3 regions of the Priestia sp. YIM B13551 genome follow, and region 1 is predicted to be linked to each of the others. Evidence: riboswitches for the same ligand, from Rfam matches in the RefSeq annotation. Region 1 holds a riboswitch; each other region holds the start of a gene.
What was found. A riboswitch is a leader RNA that binds a small molecule or an ion and turns the genes downstream of it on or off. The one in region 1 is predicted to bind S-adenosylmethionine.

Region 1 (4,580 bases):
TTTATATAGAAAATAACCTTAAGGTTTCATTAAAAATATGATACTGACTTCTAGAGAACTTATTTATAAAAGTTTTACTAGACGGTCAGGCCTTCAGGACTGGTCCCTCCTTGTTACCTAGCGTAATTTCCGCACCGTCTTTTGTTTACTGTTTTCGTTTTTGCTACAGACGTTATAGGTCGTGCATTTTTTAGTGTAAAACTTCTTTCTCCTTACACTCGTTGTAAGCCTTCGACAATGATAATTAGAGAGACAGTTTAGAAAATTTAACAAAAGAAGAATTGCACAGCTTAAATAAGGTCGAATCAATTAAGCATCTTCAGGAGAAGAAACTGTTATACGCTAAGAAGTTAATGTATTTGCGGACTGGTATCAAGAGGAATTAATTCGTATAATAAAAGAAAATTAGTAGCAATACCATGGCGAGTGAGGGGGTGAGCGAATTATGAGTCTACGAGAAGAACTATTGGCACAGGAATATGACGAAAGAACAAAGCCGAGAGGATTCGTATACTTTACAGACGCTGACGGCCAAGTTGTCGCTAAGACTTGCCGTAAATGCCGCGAATTAAAACAGGCCGAGAACTATCATTATAAAAGCGATGGATTCGGTCAACTTGGTCCATACTGCAAGGTTTGCGTTTCGGATCGCGATCGAGAGTATTACGTTACAAATAGAGAGCGAGTAAAACGAGTTAAAAATGCTTATTACCATAGAAAAAGGTCCAAGCAACTTTCTCTGAATTTATTCAGGAATAGCGAGTAGGGTAATGGCGGCCAACAAGGTCGCTTTTTGTTTATATACTGATAAATCGTTTGAAATCTCCTTGTTGATCAAGTCTAAAATTTCCTAGCGTTGTCATTAACGGTAGCACTATCGATAATGATTCTATAGAGTAGAAGAATAATGGCGTCTTTTTCATCGTTAAGCTATCATTTATGACTATGTTATTTAATACAGATATTGTTCAGTTATAATGAAGTAACATAAACAGATTCGTTGTAGTCATATTACTTCCATTTAGAATAAACGTAGATGGTATTACATAAGAATAAGGCATGAACTCTACTGAAATAGCAAGATTAACAGGAATTCCAGAAGAAATAATTTAAAAGCTACTTCAGCAGGAATCAATTTACTAATCCATGATAAAGCTTAAGCAGTGTAATTTTTTTTATAATCAGCGAGTTTATTCTTTATTTCTGGTTAAAAAAGCGATATAAATTGAACATACATAGAGATGCCTAAATCTAAAAAGTAGACAATTGACCGTATATATTCTATAAAAATGTAGTTAACTTAATAAGTTACCAAACTCAATTTATAATCTCCTTTTAGGGTTATTGACGTCTTTTCACAAATAAAAGCAAGCTTCTTCAAAGTAAGCTTGCTTTGCTTATCCTTATTCTCTTCTAAAATCATACTTGTCTTTCTCAACATCCAATGTATGACCATTTATAGTTACTGTACGATTATTTTCCCACGATACTGTATCTTTTTCTTCGTCATATCCCCAGTAAATATTTTTTGATTCCTTATTTTTATTATTACTGACTTCTCCTCTAAGAGTATAACTCGTAGTAGCACCACCATTGGCTCTGTAAAGCTCTACTTTATACGTATTATTTGGTGAATTAAGTGAATAGAACAAAAGAACGAAAGCGCTTTATTTATATTTTTATCATGTTAAAATACTTAAATTGTTTTAACCCGATTAACATATGTAATTTCTTTCTTGAGTAGAGCAAGCTACCTTTTTCTATTTGGAGGTAGCTCTTTTTATTGTAAAGAAAGTCCGGTTTAATTATTTACTTGACCTAATGGAAATCATAAACACAAAGCATAGAAAAGCAACGTTCTCTTATACAGCCTTCATAAAATTACCGGTTTTGATAGATGAAAATGTGGAATATCAAACGTAAGATTATTTTAAAATGAAGGGAAGACAGGTATGTTTGGATGGAGTGATATGCCGAAATTATTATTTTCTTTTTTAATTGTCATTCCACTTGTGTCTGTTATTCACCAACTGGGGCACTCACTTATGGCTATTATTTTAGGAGGAAGGATCGATTTTACCATTGGACAAGGGAAAACAATTTTTAAGTGGAAAAAAATTAAAATAAAATCTATTTATTTTTTGCACTCCTTTTGTATTTACGAAAAATTAAAGTATGATAACAGGTTTACTCATGCTTGTGTTTATGCTGGAGGTACCATAGCTAATTTAGCGTCTATCCTTCTTGTGTATGGTTTAATTATGTTGGGTGTTCTCCCAAAGAATCTCTTTTCTTACCAATTTGTTTATTTCTCTGTTTATTATATTGTTTTCTCGCTCTTACCCTTTGAATATTCAGAAACGAGTTTAAGTGATGGGCGAGCTATCTATGATGCATTGAGATATGGAAAGATAACGTGTAATCCGGATTAATAAAGGAAAAGAGGCTAATTAAAACTGTACGTCCACAACGTGTGTTAACGCGGCAACGGTACTGAAATAGATACTGATTAGTAATCAAGTCGTAATTCTTTAGATACTATGATGTAGCTACTGCAGTAAACTTACCTGTCCAACAAAAAATAAATAAGAACTCTTACTGCATTAAATAATGCGTAAGTTGTGAGATAAAAGATGTTTTGTTTCTGATTTTTCAATCTTTTTATTGACAAGTTAAGAAAACAAGTGTAACCTTTTTCCTAGTTAATTAAATTAAATATTCTTATCTCGAGAGGTGGAGGGACTGGCCCTAGGAAGCCTCGGCAACAGACTTTTAAGGTACTGTGCCAATTCCAGTAGCAATTTGCTTGAAGATAAGAAGAGAGCTCATAACGATTATTAACCTCTTCTTATTTTTAAGAAGAGGTTTTTTATTTTGAACAGAAAGAAGGAAACAAAACCATGACAAAGACATTAGTGAAAGCTCCATTTAAAGCTGATCACGTAGGCAGCTTTTTACGAACAACTCCCCTTAAAGAAGCAAGAGAAGCGTATGCGAACGGGGTAATCAATAAGACCAATTTAAAATCTGTAGAGGACAAAGAAATTGAAAAACTTGTTCAGAAACAAATTGAGGTAGGGCTTAAATCTATCACTGATGGTGAATTTAGACGTTCTTGGTGGCATTTGGACTTCTTATCAGGCTTAGAAGGCATAGAGGAGTTCGAAACACAATATATCAGTCAATTCAAAGGTGCAAAAACAAAAAATAAAGCGATTAAGGTAGTAGGTAAAGTAGACTTCAATCATCATTATATGCTGGAACACTTCACTTTCTTAAAAGAAGCTGTTGAACGGTATGGTGATGGAAGCCAAGTTGCTAAATTCTCAATTCCAAGCCCCAACATGTTATTTACTCGAATTCAAGAAGATACATATTACAACGGAAACAGAACGCAGTTTTATCATGATACTGTAGCTGCTTATCAAAAAGCCATTCAAGCTTTTTATGATGCAGGCTGCCGTTACCTACAATTAGATGATACTTCTTGGATTGATTTTGTTTCTGAAGAACGTATAGATGCAGTTGTTGAGAAGCTTGGTATGGATGTAAAGGACGTTATTGATACGCGAGTAAGTTGCTTAAATGATGCTATTTCTAAAAAGCCTGAAGATATGCTCATTACGATGCATATTTGTCGTGGAAACTTCAGGTCTACGTATATCACAAGTGGCGGCTACGATACTATATCTGATGCAATCTTTGCTAACTTACATGTAGATGGACTTTTCCTTGAATATGATGATAACCGTTCAGGAGATTTTGGACCGTTAAAAAGCTTTACACGTAACAACCAAACCGTTGTATTAGGATTAGTAACATCTAAGTTCCCTACATTAGAAGAAGCTGAGATTATTAAGCAAAGAATAAAAGAAGCAAGCGAATATATTCCTCTGGAAAACTTGTCATTGAGTCCTCAATGTGGATTTGCAAGTACAGAAGAAGGAAATGAATTAACAGAAGAGGAGCAATGGAATAAAATTAAACATGTAATTCAAATTGCCCAAGATGTCTGGGAAGCTAACTAAAGAGCGATATTTGATGTTTTATTTTACATAAGAAGTATCCTGGACATGTAGAAGAATGTAAATTGGCTACTAACTACACGCTTTTTGTAGTTGGCAGCCAATTTGCAGACTGTTATTTGCTTGTAATTTAGGTAGTATGAGCTCCCGTTGGTAGTTAGTCAGCGTTTAGTGCCGGCTTACTAACTTGTGAGAAGACTCTTTAGGCCAACTCGTCTAAAAAAAGCTTTAAGTTCGTTATTTTGTTATTTATTTAGTTGGCAAATTAAAATCTAATATAAAAAGCTATACAAAAGAAATCAAGTCCTTTTATACACTGAATACCATTAGAATATCAAAAAACAAAAAGAGTGGAAATTATTCCACCCCTTCCAATTTAAGCTATTTAATAATTAAGCTATATTATCTAACAGTTTCCTGAAATTTTCTCCTAAAACTTTTCTCTCAACTTCTGCATTAGGTGCATAACGCTTAATTGCCTCTATAGTAATGTAAGGATCTCCATATGGATAATCAGCTCCAAATATAGTTCTATCTGGAATCTCGTTCATCGCT
Region 2 (4,580 bases), on a different contig from region 1:
TCAATCTCAGTTTGTAACCCTCACGATTAATGGGAAAAATGAAGGAATCTATCTTCAGCTCGAATCGGTAGATGAATTATTTTTGAAAAAAAGAAATTTAGCGGATGGATCCATATTTTATGCAGTGGACGGAGATGCTAATTTTTCTTTGATGAGCGACTTGGATAAAAAGCCGAAAACAACTCTGCTATCTGGATATGAAGACAAAGCAGTGAAACAGGGGGATGAGGAAAAATTAGAGCAGTTTATATTTAATCTTAATACGTGGACAAATACAGAATTCGAACAGAATATTGATAATTATCTGAATGTCGACCGCTACTTATCTTGGTTAGTTGGTATTATTTGTATGCAGAATTACGACGGTTTTGTCCATAACTACGCTCTCTATCTAAATCATGAAAGCGGGCGCTTTGAACTGATTCCGTGGGATTATGATGCAACTTGGGGAAGAGATGTAAATGGAAAAGTAATGGAAGGAGACTACGTCCGTGCACAGGGGTTTAACACGCTTACAGCACGATTATTGGCGGTAGACAGCATTAAAAAACGATATATTAAAAAAATGAACAATGTTCTAAATAATCAATTCACAATAGAATATACGAAACCAATCATTTATCAACTGCATGAATATATCGCTCCTTATGTATTAAAAGATCCTTACGTAAAAGATAACATGGAGCAATTTTATAAAGAACCCGACTTGATGGTGTCTTTCATAAAAGAACGAACAGCGTATATTAAAAATAACCTTTTGACTCTTTAAATATGGATAGATTTATAGGCAACAGTGGATTTTGTTAATAATAGGCAAATGCAGGAAATCAATAGCTGTACATGATACGTATATATACAGTATGAATGACCAATAAGGATAATTAATAAGGAGGAAAAACAATGAGTAACTATTACTATGGCCAAGAACAAGGGCAAAATCAAAATCCACGCCAAAAATCAAGCCAAAAACGCAGCCAAAATGTACAAATGCCTGATAAAGGCTATTCTTCTCACTTCAAACCCCTAACAGGAAGAGTGGTGACCGTTTATCGTGGAGGACCTGAATCTAAAACAGGTTATTTGGTTGATGTGCAATCAGATTATTTAATTTTAGCGGTAGAAAGCAATAATAACAATAATGGTGAAAATAACAACCAAAACAACCAAAAAAACCAAAACAATCAAAACAATCAAAACAATCAACAAGAATATACCCTTGTATATTATAACTTAGCGCATGTAAAGAGTATTACTGAAGATACTATGTCAAATTCAGCGCAAACCTTTACAGGGTTTAACGAAGAACTAGAATTATACCGAGGAAAAACTTTTGCTGGAACTTTATCATTAATGAAAACTAAATATGTGCAGGTTAACCAAGGAGGACCTGAGAAAAAAGCGGGTCAGCTTCTCGATGTCTTAGGGTCATTTGAATCTGCTTATATAGTATTACTCACAGAGGACGATGGTATCATCTATATTAACACTGACCACGTTAAGAGTGTGAGTGAATATCAAAATAACAATGGAAATCAAACTAATCAATCTGCAAATGAACTCTTCGTGAGCCAAGAACCAGAATATATGAAATCCAAAAGTTTTAACGATCTGTTTGCACACCTTTCTCATAAATGGGTATCTATCAACAATGGAGGACCTGAAGCGGTAGAGGGCGTGTTAGTACAAAGTCTAAACGGCACATTTACACTTGTTCAGAATAATCAAGTATTACGCTTACAGCCAAGACACGTTAAAACCATTTGTGTAGGAGCAAAAGGAGCTTTTAAGCAAAACGACAACAATCAAAATAACGAGCAAACAGAAGAAAATGGAGAGACTGCAGCTGCAAAGTCTACAGAAGAACGTACAGGAAGCCGTACGGGAGGACGCACAGGAAGCCGCACGGGAGGCCGTACAGGACGTCGCACAGGAGGACGTACAGACGATCGCTCTCGAGGACGCCGTACGGGTTCACGCTCTTCAGCACCAAGCGAGAAAGTTATTAAAACGAAAAATTATCGTTGGAAAGCATGATGAAATGGAACATAAAAGGTGCTTATAAAGCACCTTTTCTATCATATAGGGAAAAGGAGGAAAATGAGAATGAGTATGAATCATTATATCAATAAAATTGTGGAATTAGATATTTCAGGTAAAACGACATTTGTTGGCAGACTTATTGATCTTGGATTAGATATTATGGTTTTGTATAATGGACATGATTATTTGTATATTCCTCTTTTACACATGCATTGTTTGCGGGAAGTATCGGAAGAAGACTATACGGTTTTACGTGAAATAGAAGAGAACTTAATAGAAGAAAGTCAGCGGATTTCTTATCGTAATATTTTACAGCAGGCAAAAGGGAAATTTATTGAAATTTATGTAACGGGAGGGAAATCATTGCATGGTTATATCACAAGCGTGCTGAATGATTATCTTGTGTTTTATTCTCCAGTGTATAAAAATGTCTTTGTTTCTCTGCATCATTTGAAATGGCTTACTCCTTACAGTAATGAGTTAACCCCTTATTCTTTAAGTGACAAAGAGCTTCCAGTAAGGCCTGCCTCTGCACCTTTTGTCAGAAACTTTGAAGAGCAGCTTAAAAAATATGAAAATCAACTGGTCGTATTAGATTTAGGGGATCAATCAGAAAAAATTGGCGTACTTAAAGAAGTTTCTAATAATATTGTTGAACTAATTACGGCAAATGGAGAAAGTATGTATTGGAAGTTAGCTCACGTAAAATCTGTGCACTTGCCTTAGAAAAAGAGACCTCGCTGTCGTCTCTTTTTTAATGTGCTTATCAGGACAAGTATATTGAATAAACAAATGAGATGATTTAAATTTTTTAGAAAATTATGTTGACAATAAAGAAAATCTTTATTAAAGTTATTAACAACAAACGTTAACCACCAACAATTATATAGAACTCTTATCAAGAGTGGCGGAGGGACTGGCCCTACGATGCCCGGCAACCATCAAATGAAACATTCATTTGAACGGTGCTAATTCCTGTGGAACATCAGTATTGTTCTAACAGATGAGAGAAATCGTGTATAAACGAACACTCTTCCATCTGTGAAGAGTGTTTTTTATTTTGAGTTAAGGAGAGAAATAGATGAAAATTGAAACTTTATTAGTTCGTTCAGGAGTAGGTCGTGACCCTTCAACAGGTTCTATTACAACACCCATTTATCAAGCATCAACATTTGCTCATCCTGCTTTAGGGCAAAGTACAGGATTTGACTATGCACGTACGGCAAATCCTACTCGTACAGCATTGGAAGAAGCAATTGCTGCTTTAGAAAAAGGAGAAGTAGGAGTAGCATTCGCTTCAGGAATGGCGGGTGTAATGGCAGTTTTAGCACTATTTAAAAACGGAGATCATTTAATTGTATCAGAGGATTTATACGGAGGAACGTACCGAGTACTAAATGAAATCTTTTCAGAGCAAGGAATTACTGTTTCGTACGTCAACACAGCCCATCTCGAGCAAGTAAAAGATGCGCTTCGTCCCAACACGAAAGCTTTATTTATTGAAACACCTACAAATCCAATGATGCACGTGACTGATTTGCCCGAAGCAATTGCGTTAGCTAAACAGCATGATTTGCTTACTATCGTTGACAATACATTCATGTCCCCTTACTATCAGCGTCCTTTAGAGCTTGGAGCAGATATTGTGATACATAGTGCGAGCAAATACATTGGGGGTCATAATGATGTAGTTGCTGGTCTTGTAGTCGCTCGATGTAGTAGCTTAGGAGAGAAAATTCGTTTTTATCAAAATGCAGCTGGGGCAGTCTTAGGTCCACAAGATAGCTGGTTGTTGTTGCGCGGTGTTAAGACGCTAGCGCTTCGTATGGAAAAGCATAACGAAAACGCACTGAAAATTGCAAATTGGCTTACTGCTCATGATCTCGTAGAAAAAGTGTATTACCCTGGTCTTGAAACACATCCAGGCTATGAAATCATGAAGAAACAAGCGACTGGATTTGGAGGCATGATTTCTTTTGCTGTCTCACACCCTGACATCGTGTCCACGCTTTTGGAAAATGTTAAAGTTATTACATTTGCAGAAAGCTTAGGAGGCGTGGAAAGTTTAATGACATTCCCAGCTCGTCAAACACACGCTGATATTCCCGAGGAAATTCGAAATCGTGTCGGAGTAACAAACTGTTTACTGCGATTATCAGTTGGAATTGAGCACGCAGATGATTTAATTAAAGATTTGAAGGAGGCATTTGATGCATACCAACAATAATAAACATAGATTCGGTACGAACTTAATTCATGCAAATACAGGAATTGACGGTCATTTTGGAGCGGTTAACGTACCTATTTATCAGGTATCTACATTTAACCAAGAAGATGAGACGAACAACGGCCGCTATGACTATTCTCGTTCAGGAAATCCAACTCGTGAGGCTTTAGAAAACACCATTGCTCATCTAGAAAATGGATACGCTGGTTTTGCTTTTTCATCAGGTATGGCTGCTATCTCATCGGTGTTATCTATTTTTGAATCAGGGGATGAAATTTTAGTTTCACACGATACGTACGGCGGGACATATCGT
Region 3 (4,580 bases), on a different contig from region 1:
CAGCTTCATCTTTTAAGACAGCGTTAGGCTGTTTTCCTAAAATTTCTTCTCCAATGTTGTCGGAGCGGTCATGGTCTGTCATGGGACCGACAAAGGTAAGGGGAAGGTTTAATTGTTCTGCTTGGTTTTTAATTTCGTCTCGCCAATTATCGTGAATTTGCCCGGCAAGGTATACGGTTAAGTTCATTATGTAGAAGTCCTCCTCTAACTAAAGTTTGTTTTATTTTATCAAATGTAAGCGGATAATACGAATGATTTGAATGGGCTACTTTTCCAAAAATAAGGTTATAGTAGACAAATAGTTAAAAAAGAGAAACAATAGAAGGCGTATTGCTAATTAAAGAAAGGATGTACATGATGACAGAAACAGTGCTACAAGTAGATCATGTCAGTAAAGTAATTGGGAAGAAAACCATTTTGCATGATGTATCCTTATCGGTTGAGCGCGGTGAGATTTTCGGATTGCTTGGTCCAAATGGTTCTGGAAAGACAACGCTAATTCGTACCGTCGTAGGACTCATTAAAGAAACAGAGGGCACGATTACCGTTAACGGCTTTCCTTTAAAAGAACAGTTTACATCAGCTATGAAATCAATTGGAGCGATTATTGAAAACCCTGAGTTTTATGATTATCTGACGGGCTATCAAAATTTAAAACACTTTGCGAATATGCATGAAGGGATCACATCAGAACGCTTGGATGAAGTGATTGCTTTAGTAAAGCTTGAAAACAGCATTCATGCAAAAGTGAAGACGTATTCTCTTGGGATGAGACAGCGTTTAGGAGTGGCTCAAGCTATTTTACATAAGCCTGCATTGCTTTTATTAGACGAACCAACAAATGGTCTAGACCCAGCGGGAATGAGAGAATTTCGTACATATTTACAAACGCTTTGCAGGGAAGAAGGAATTTCAATCTTAATCGCGAGCCACTTATTAAAAGAAGTAGAAGCACTATGTGACCGCGTTGGCATTATTCAAGACGGTGAGTTAAAAGCCATTCAAGATCTATCTCCAAATCGTCAAGATCAAGGAATGTACGTAGAATTTGAAGTGTCTGATGCGCAAAAAGCAGCGGATCTTTTATCACAAGAATTTGAAGTAACGATGAGATCACATAGTATCGACGTGGCGATTGTAAAAGAACAAATTCCAGCTGTGAATAGAAAATTAGTGGACAGCGATATTTTAGTCTACCGAATCACTCCTGTGTATGAGACGCTTGAAGATTCGTTTATGTCCGTTACGGAAGGAGAGCACCATGCTTAAGTTAATTCAAAATGAACATATGAAATGGTTTCATAAAAGAAGTACAAAAGTCACGTTTATTACAATCGGTATTTTAACTCTTTGTATGGCTCTTTTAATGAAGAAAGTAGCAAACAGTGCGGGAACGGAAGACAACATTTTGAACTTCCTGTCATTTAGTTCAGGTATGCTCATTCTTGTTCAATTTTTTGCTCTTGCTGTTGGAGGGTCAATGGTTGCAAAAGAGTTTGAGGCAGGTACCATTAAGCTTCTTTTAATTCGCCCTGCTAGACGTTCAACGATTTTAGCATCCAAGTACCTAACCCTCATTTTAATTAGCTTGTATTATTTACTGAGCTATTTGCTTTTTTCGTTTGTATGGGGAGCCTTGTTCTTTGGATTTACCAGTCTAGAAGGAGATGCGCAGCTGCTTAAAAACATTACGCTTACGTATGACAGTGCGTATATGGAAACGTTTATGATGATGACGTTCGCATTCATGCTGTCGTCTTTATTTAGAAACAGCGCGCTTGCTTCAAGTCTAGCTATTGTCGTAAGTATCGGCGCGAAAGCTGTAACAGGACTAGTATCAGAGTTAGGCTTATGGTGGGGGAAATTTTTATTATTTGCCAACACGAACTTTGTGCAGTATATGGACGGAATGAAACCGCTGTTTGACGGCATGACGATTCCATTTTCAATCTTCGTCTTAGTCGCGCATTTTGTCTTCTTTATGGGCGTAGCTTGGGCAGCGTTTTTAAAACGAGACGTAGCTAATTGATGTGAGAATTTTCGCACTATATATTTTTCTGAAATAGCATTTGACAATTAAATAAAAAGAGATTACAGTAGTGAAAGACTATTTTTAAAACAACTATAAACTTCTTATCAAGAGAGACGGAGGGACTGGCCCTATGATGTCTCGGCAACTGGCTGTACGCAGTGCGGTGCCAAATCCAGCAGACGATGTTTCGTTTGGAAGATGAGAAGGGTAATCTTATGATACAAAATAAGAGACCTCTTCTTATCAATAAGAAGAGGTCTTTTTTTATTACGTAAACAAGAGGTGTTAAGAATGGAACAACAAAAAGGAAACGGCTGGGCGCTGTTACCGCTGGGCGTCTTTTTAGTCCTGTTTGTCGGATCAGGAATTATAACGGGAGACTTTTATAAGCTGCCTGTATTAGTAGCCATTATCATTGCAGCCATTGTGGCGCTGGCTATGAACCGCAAAGATTCACTTAATGTAAAAGTGGAGCGTTTTGCTAAAGGAGCAGGACATCCTGATATCATTATTATGGTGCTTATTTTTATTTTAGCAGGTGCTTTTTCTGAAGTCGCTAAAGGCATGGGAGCTGTGGATTCAACGGTAAACTTAGCGCTTTCTGTGCTTCCGCAAAGCTTAGTCGTAGCAGGAATCTTTGTTATTGGCGCATTCATTTCAATTTCGATGGGAACATCAATGGGAACAATTGCTGCGCTGGGACCTATCGCTGTAGGAATCAGTGAGCAAGCGCATGTTTCTGTTACATTGGCAATAGCCGGTGTGATTGGCGGTGCAATGTTTGGTGATAATTTATCTGTTGTCTCTGATACAACGATTGCGGCAGTTCGTACGCAAAAAACAAATATGACAGATAAATTGAAAGTAAACTTTTTTATCGTACTTCCTGCAGCGATTGTTACAGTGATTCTATTGCTTGTAATGACGCTAGGAAACACGTCATCAGTAGAAATTAAAGATTTCAGCTGGTTTAAAATCTTGCCTTATATCGGCGTACTCATTGCTGCAGTATTTGGTGCAAACGTATTAAGCATTTTAACCGGAGGAATTGTGCTAGCCGGCGTGATTGGATTAGCTGACGGAAGCTACACGCTTTCTTCTCTTGCTAAAACTGTGACAGAAGGTATTGGCGGAATGTCAGAGTTAATTATTTTATCTCTGTTAATTGGCGGAATGGTTGAGCTTATTCGCTATAATGGCGGTATTCAGTTCTTATTGAATTTATTAACACGACGCATTCAAACAAAAAAAGGCGGAGAATTCAGCATCGCCGGATTGGTAAGTTTAACTAATTTAGCGACGGCTAATAACACGATTTCAATTATTACAGCAGGTCCGTTAGCAAAAGAAATCTCTGATAAGTATTCAATTGATAATCGTAAATCAGCCAGTCTGCTGGACTTGTTTTCATGCAGCGTTCAAGGGCTTATCCCTTACGGCGCACAAATGCTTCTCGCAGCAGGATTTGCTAAAGTTTCACCGATTGAGATTATTCCATTTACATTCTATCCAATGTTAACAGCGGTTTGCGGAATCATTGCGATTGTAATTGGATTTCCTCGTTTAAATAAAAAGTCTAAGTCATCTAAAGAAGCTGCGTAATATGAAACCCTTAAAAAGAATGTTCTTTTTAAGGGTTTTTTACTGTTTGAAAAAATCAGTCGGCTTTTCTTCATCTAACTCCTTCCAAAGCGTCTCATTTTGTTTAAGTGCATAAGCCGCTCCTCCAATTTCAATTCCGCATAATAAAATAAATAATAAAATACCCATGAAATGACCTCCTTACGTAAATGAATAAAAACACGATGGTAACGGGTTTAGCTTCTTGCTGTTTCACTTTATAATGAGAATAAAGTATGAAACGCGTTTCAGCGCAAGAGAAAAAGGTGAAAACATGACAAATATCCGAGATATCGCAAAAAAAGCGGGTGTATCTGTTTCGACTGTATCCCGGGTGCTAAATCATCATCCGTATGTAAAAGAAGAGAAACGCCGGCTGGTAGAGCAGGTTATTCACGAACTTAATTATGAACAAAACATTAATGCCGTTCACTTATCAAAAGGGAAAACAAATATGATTGCCGTCGTCTTACCTTTTATTAATCATCCGTATTTTAGTCTGCTTTTAGAAGGAGTGGCATCTAAAGCGTTAGAAAAGCAGTATCAGCTTGTCATTTGTCAGACGAACTATGATGTGAAAAAAGAAGAAGAAGCGCTTCATATGCTGAAAACAAAGCAAGTTGATGGAGTGATTATTTGTTCTAGAGCAAGCAGCTGGAGCACGATTGAATATTATCAGCAGCACGGGCCGATAGCCGTGTGCGAAAACGTACAGAATCGTTCTATTCGCTCCGTATACGTTGATCATTATGCAGCTTTTAAGCAGGCGCTTATGTATTTAAAAGAAAAAGGATATACGGATATTGGCTACTGTATTGGAAGAATGACGGGTACAAATAGCCTGCAGCGGCAACAAGCATACAAAGAATATGTAGAAAGAATAAATCAGCCTTATCATCCGGAATGGGTTTTTCAAGGCTGTTTGAAC

Region 2: linked by a shared signal. The riboswitch ahead of ACFX4N_RS07680 (trans-sulfuration enzyme family protein) and the one ahead of ACFX4N_RS26830 (5-methyltetrahydropteroyltriglutamate--homocysteine S-methyltransferase) in region 1 are both predicted to bind S-adenosylmethionine.
Region 3: linked by a shared signal. The riboswitch ahead of ACFX4N_RS03440 (Na+/H+ antiporter NhaC family protein) and the one ahead of ACFX4N_RS26830 (5-methyltetrahydropteroyltriglutamate--homocysteine S-methyltransferase) in region 1 are both predicted to bind S-adenosylmethionine.

What each region holds. Positions count from the first base shown of each region.
Region 1 is NZ_JBHZOX010000009.1:85,874-90,453, forward strand. Features, by position in the region: gene ACFX4N_RS26815 (hypothetical protein) at 446-766, shown strand; gene ACFX4N_RS26820 (DUF5412 family protein) at 1,404-1,652, opposite strand; gene ACFX4N_RS26825 (site-2 protease family protein) at 1,953-2,432, shown strand; SAM riboswitch class I at 2,719-2,819, shown strand; gene ACFX4N_RS26830 (5-methyltetrahydropteroyltriglutamate--homocysteine S-methyltransferase) at 2,901-4,028, shown strand; gene ACFX4N_RS26835 (amidohydrolase family protein) at 4,418-4,580, opposite strand, start outside.
Region 2 is NZ_JBHZOX010000001.1:1,513,697-1,518,276, reverse strand. Features, by position in the region: gene ACFX4N_RS07695 (CotH kinase family protein) at 1-769, shown strand, start outside; gene ACFX4N_RS07690 (spore coat protein) at 901-2,034, shown strand; gene ACFX4N_RS07685 (hypothetical protein) at 2,104-2,766, shown strand; SAM riboswitch class I at 2,933-3,050, shown strand; gene ACFX4N_RS07680 (trans-sulfuration enzyme family protein) at 3,122-4,267, shown strand; gene ACFX4N_RS07675 (trans-sulfuration enzyme family protein) at 4,251-4,580, shown strand, end outside.
Region 3 is NZ_JBHZOX010000001.1:663,191-667,770, reverse strand. Features, by position in the region: gene ACFX4N_RS03455 (YtoQ family protein) at 1-187, opposite strand, end outside; gene ACFX4N_RS03450 (ABC transporter ATP-binding protein) at 358-1,269, shown strand; gene ACFX4N_RS03445 (ABC transporter permease) at 1,262-2,029, shown strand; SAM riboswitch class I at 2,131-2,237, shown strand; gene ACFX4N_RS03440 (Na+/H+ antiporter NhaC family protein) at 2,324-3,634, shown strand; gene ACFX4N_RS03435 (hypothetical protein) at 3,674-3,802, opposite strand; gene ACFX4N_RS03430 (LacI family DNA-binding transcriptional regulator) at 3,927-4,580, shown strand, end outside.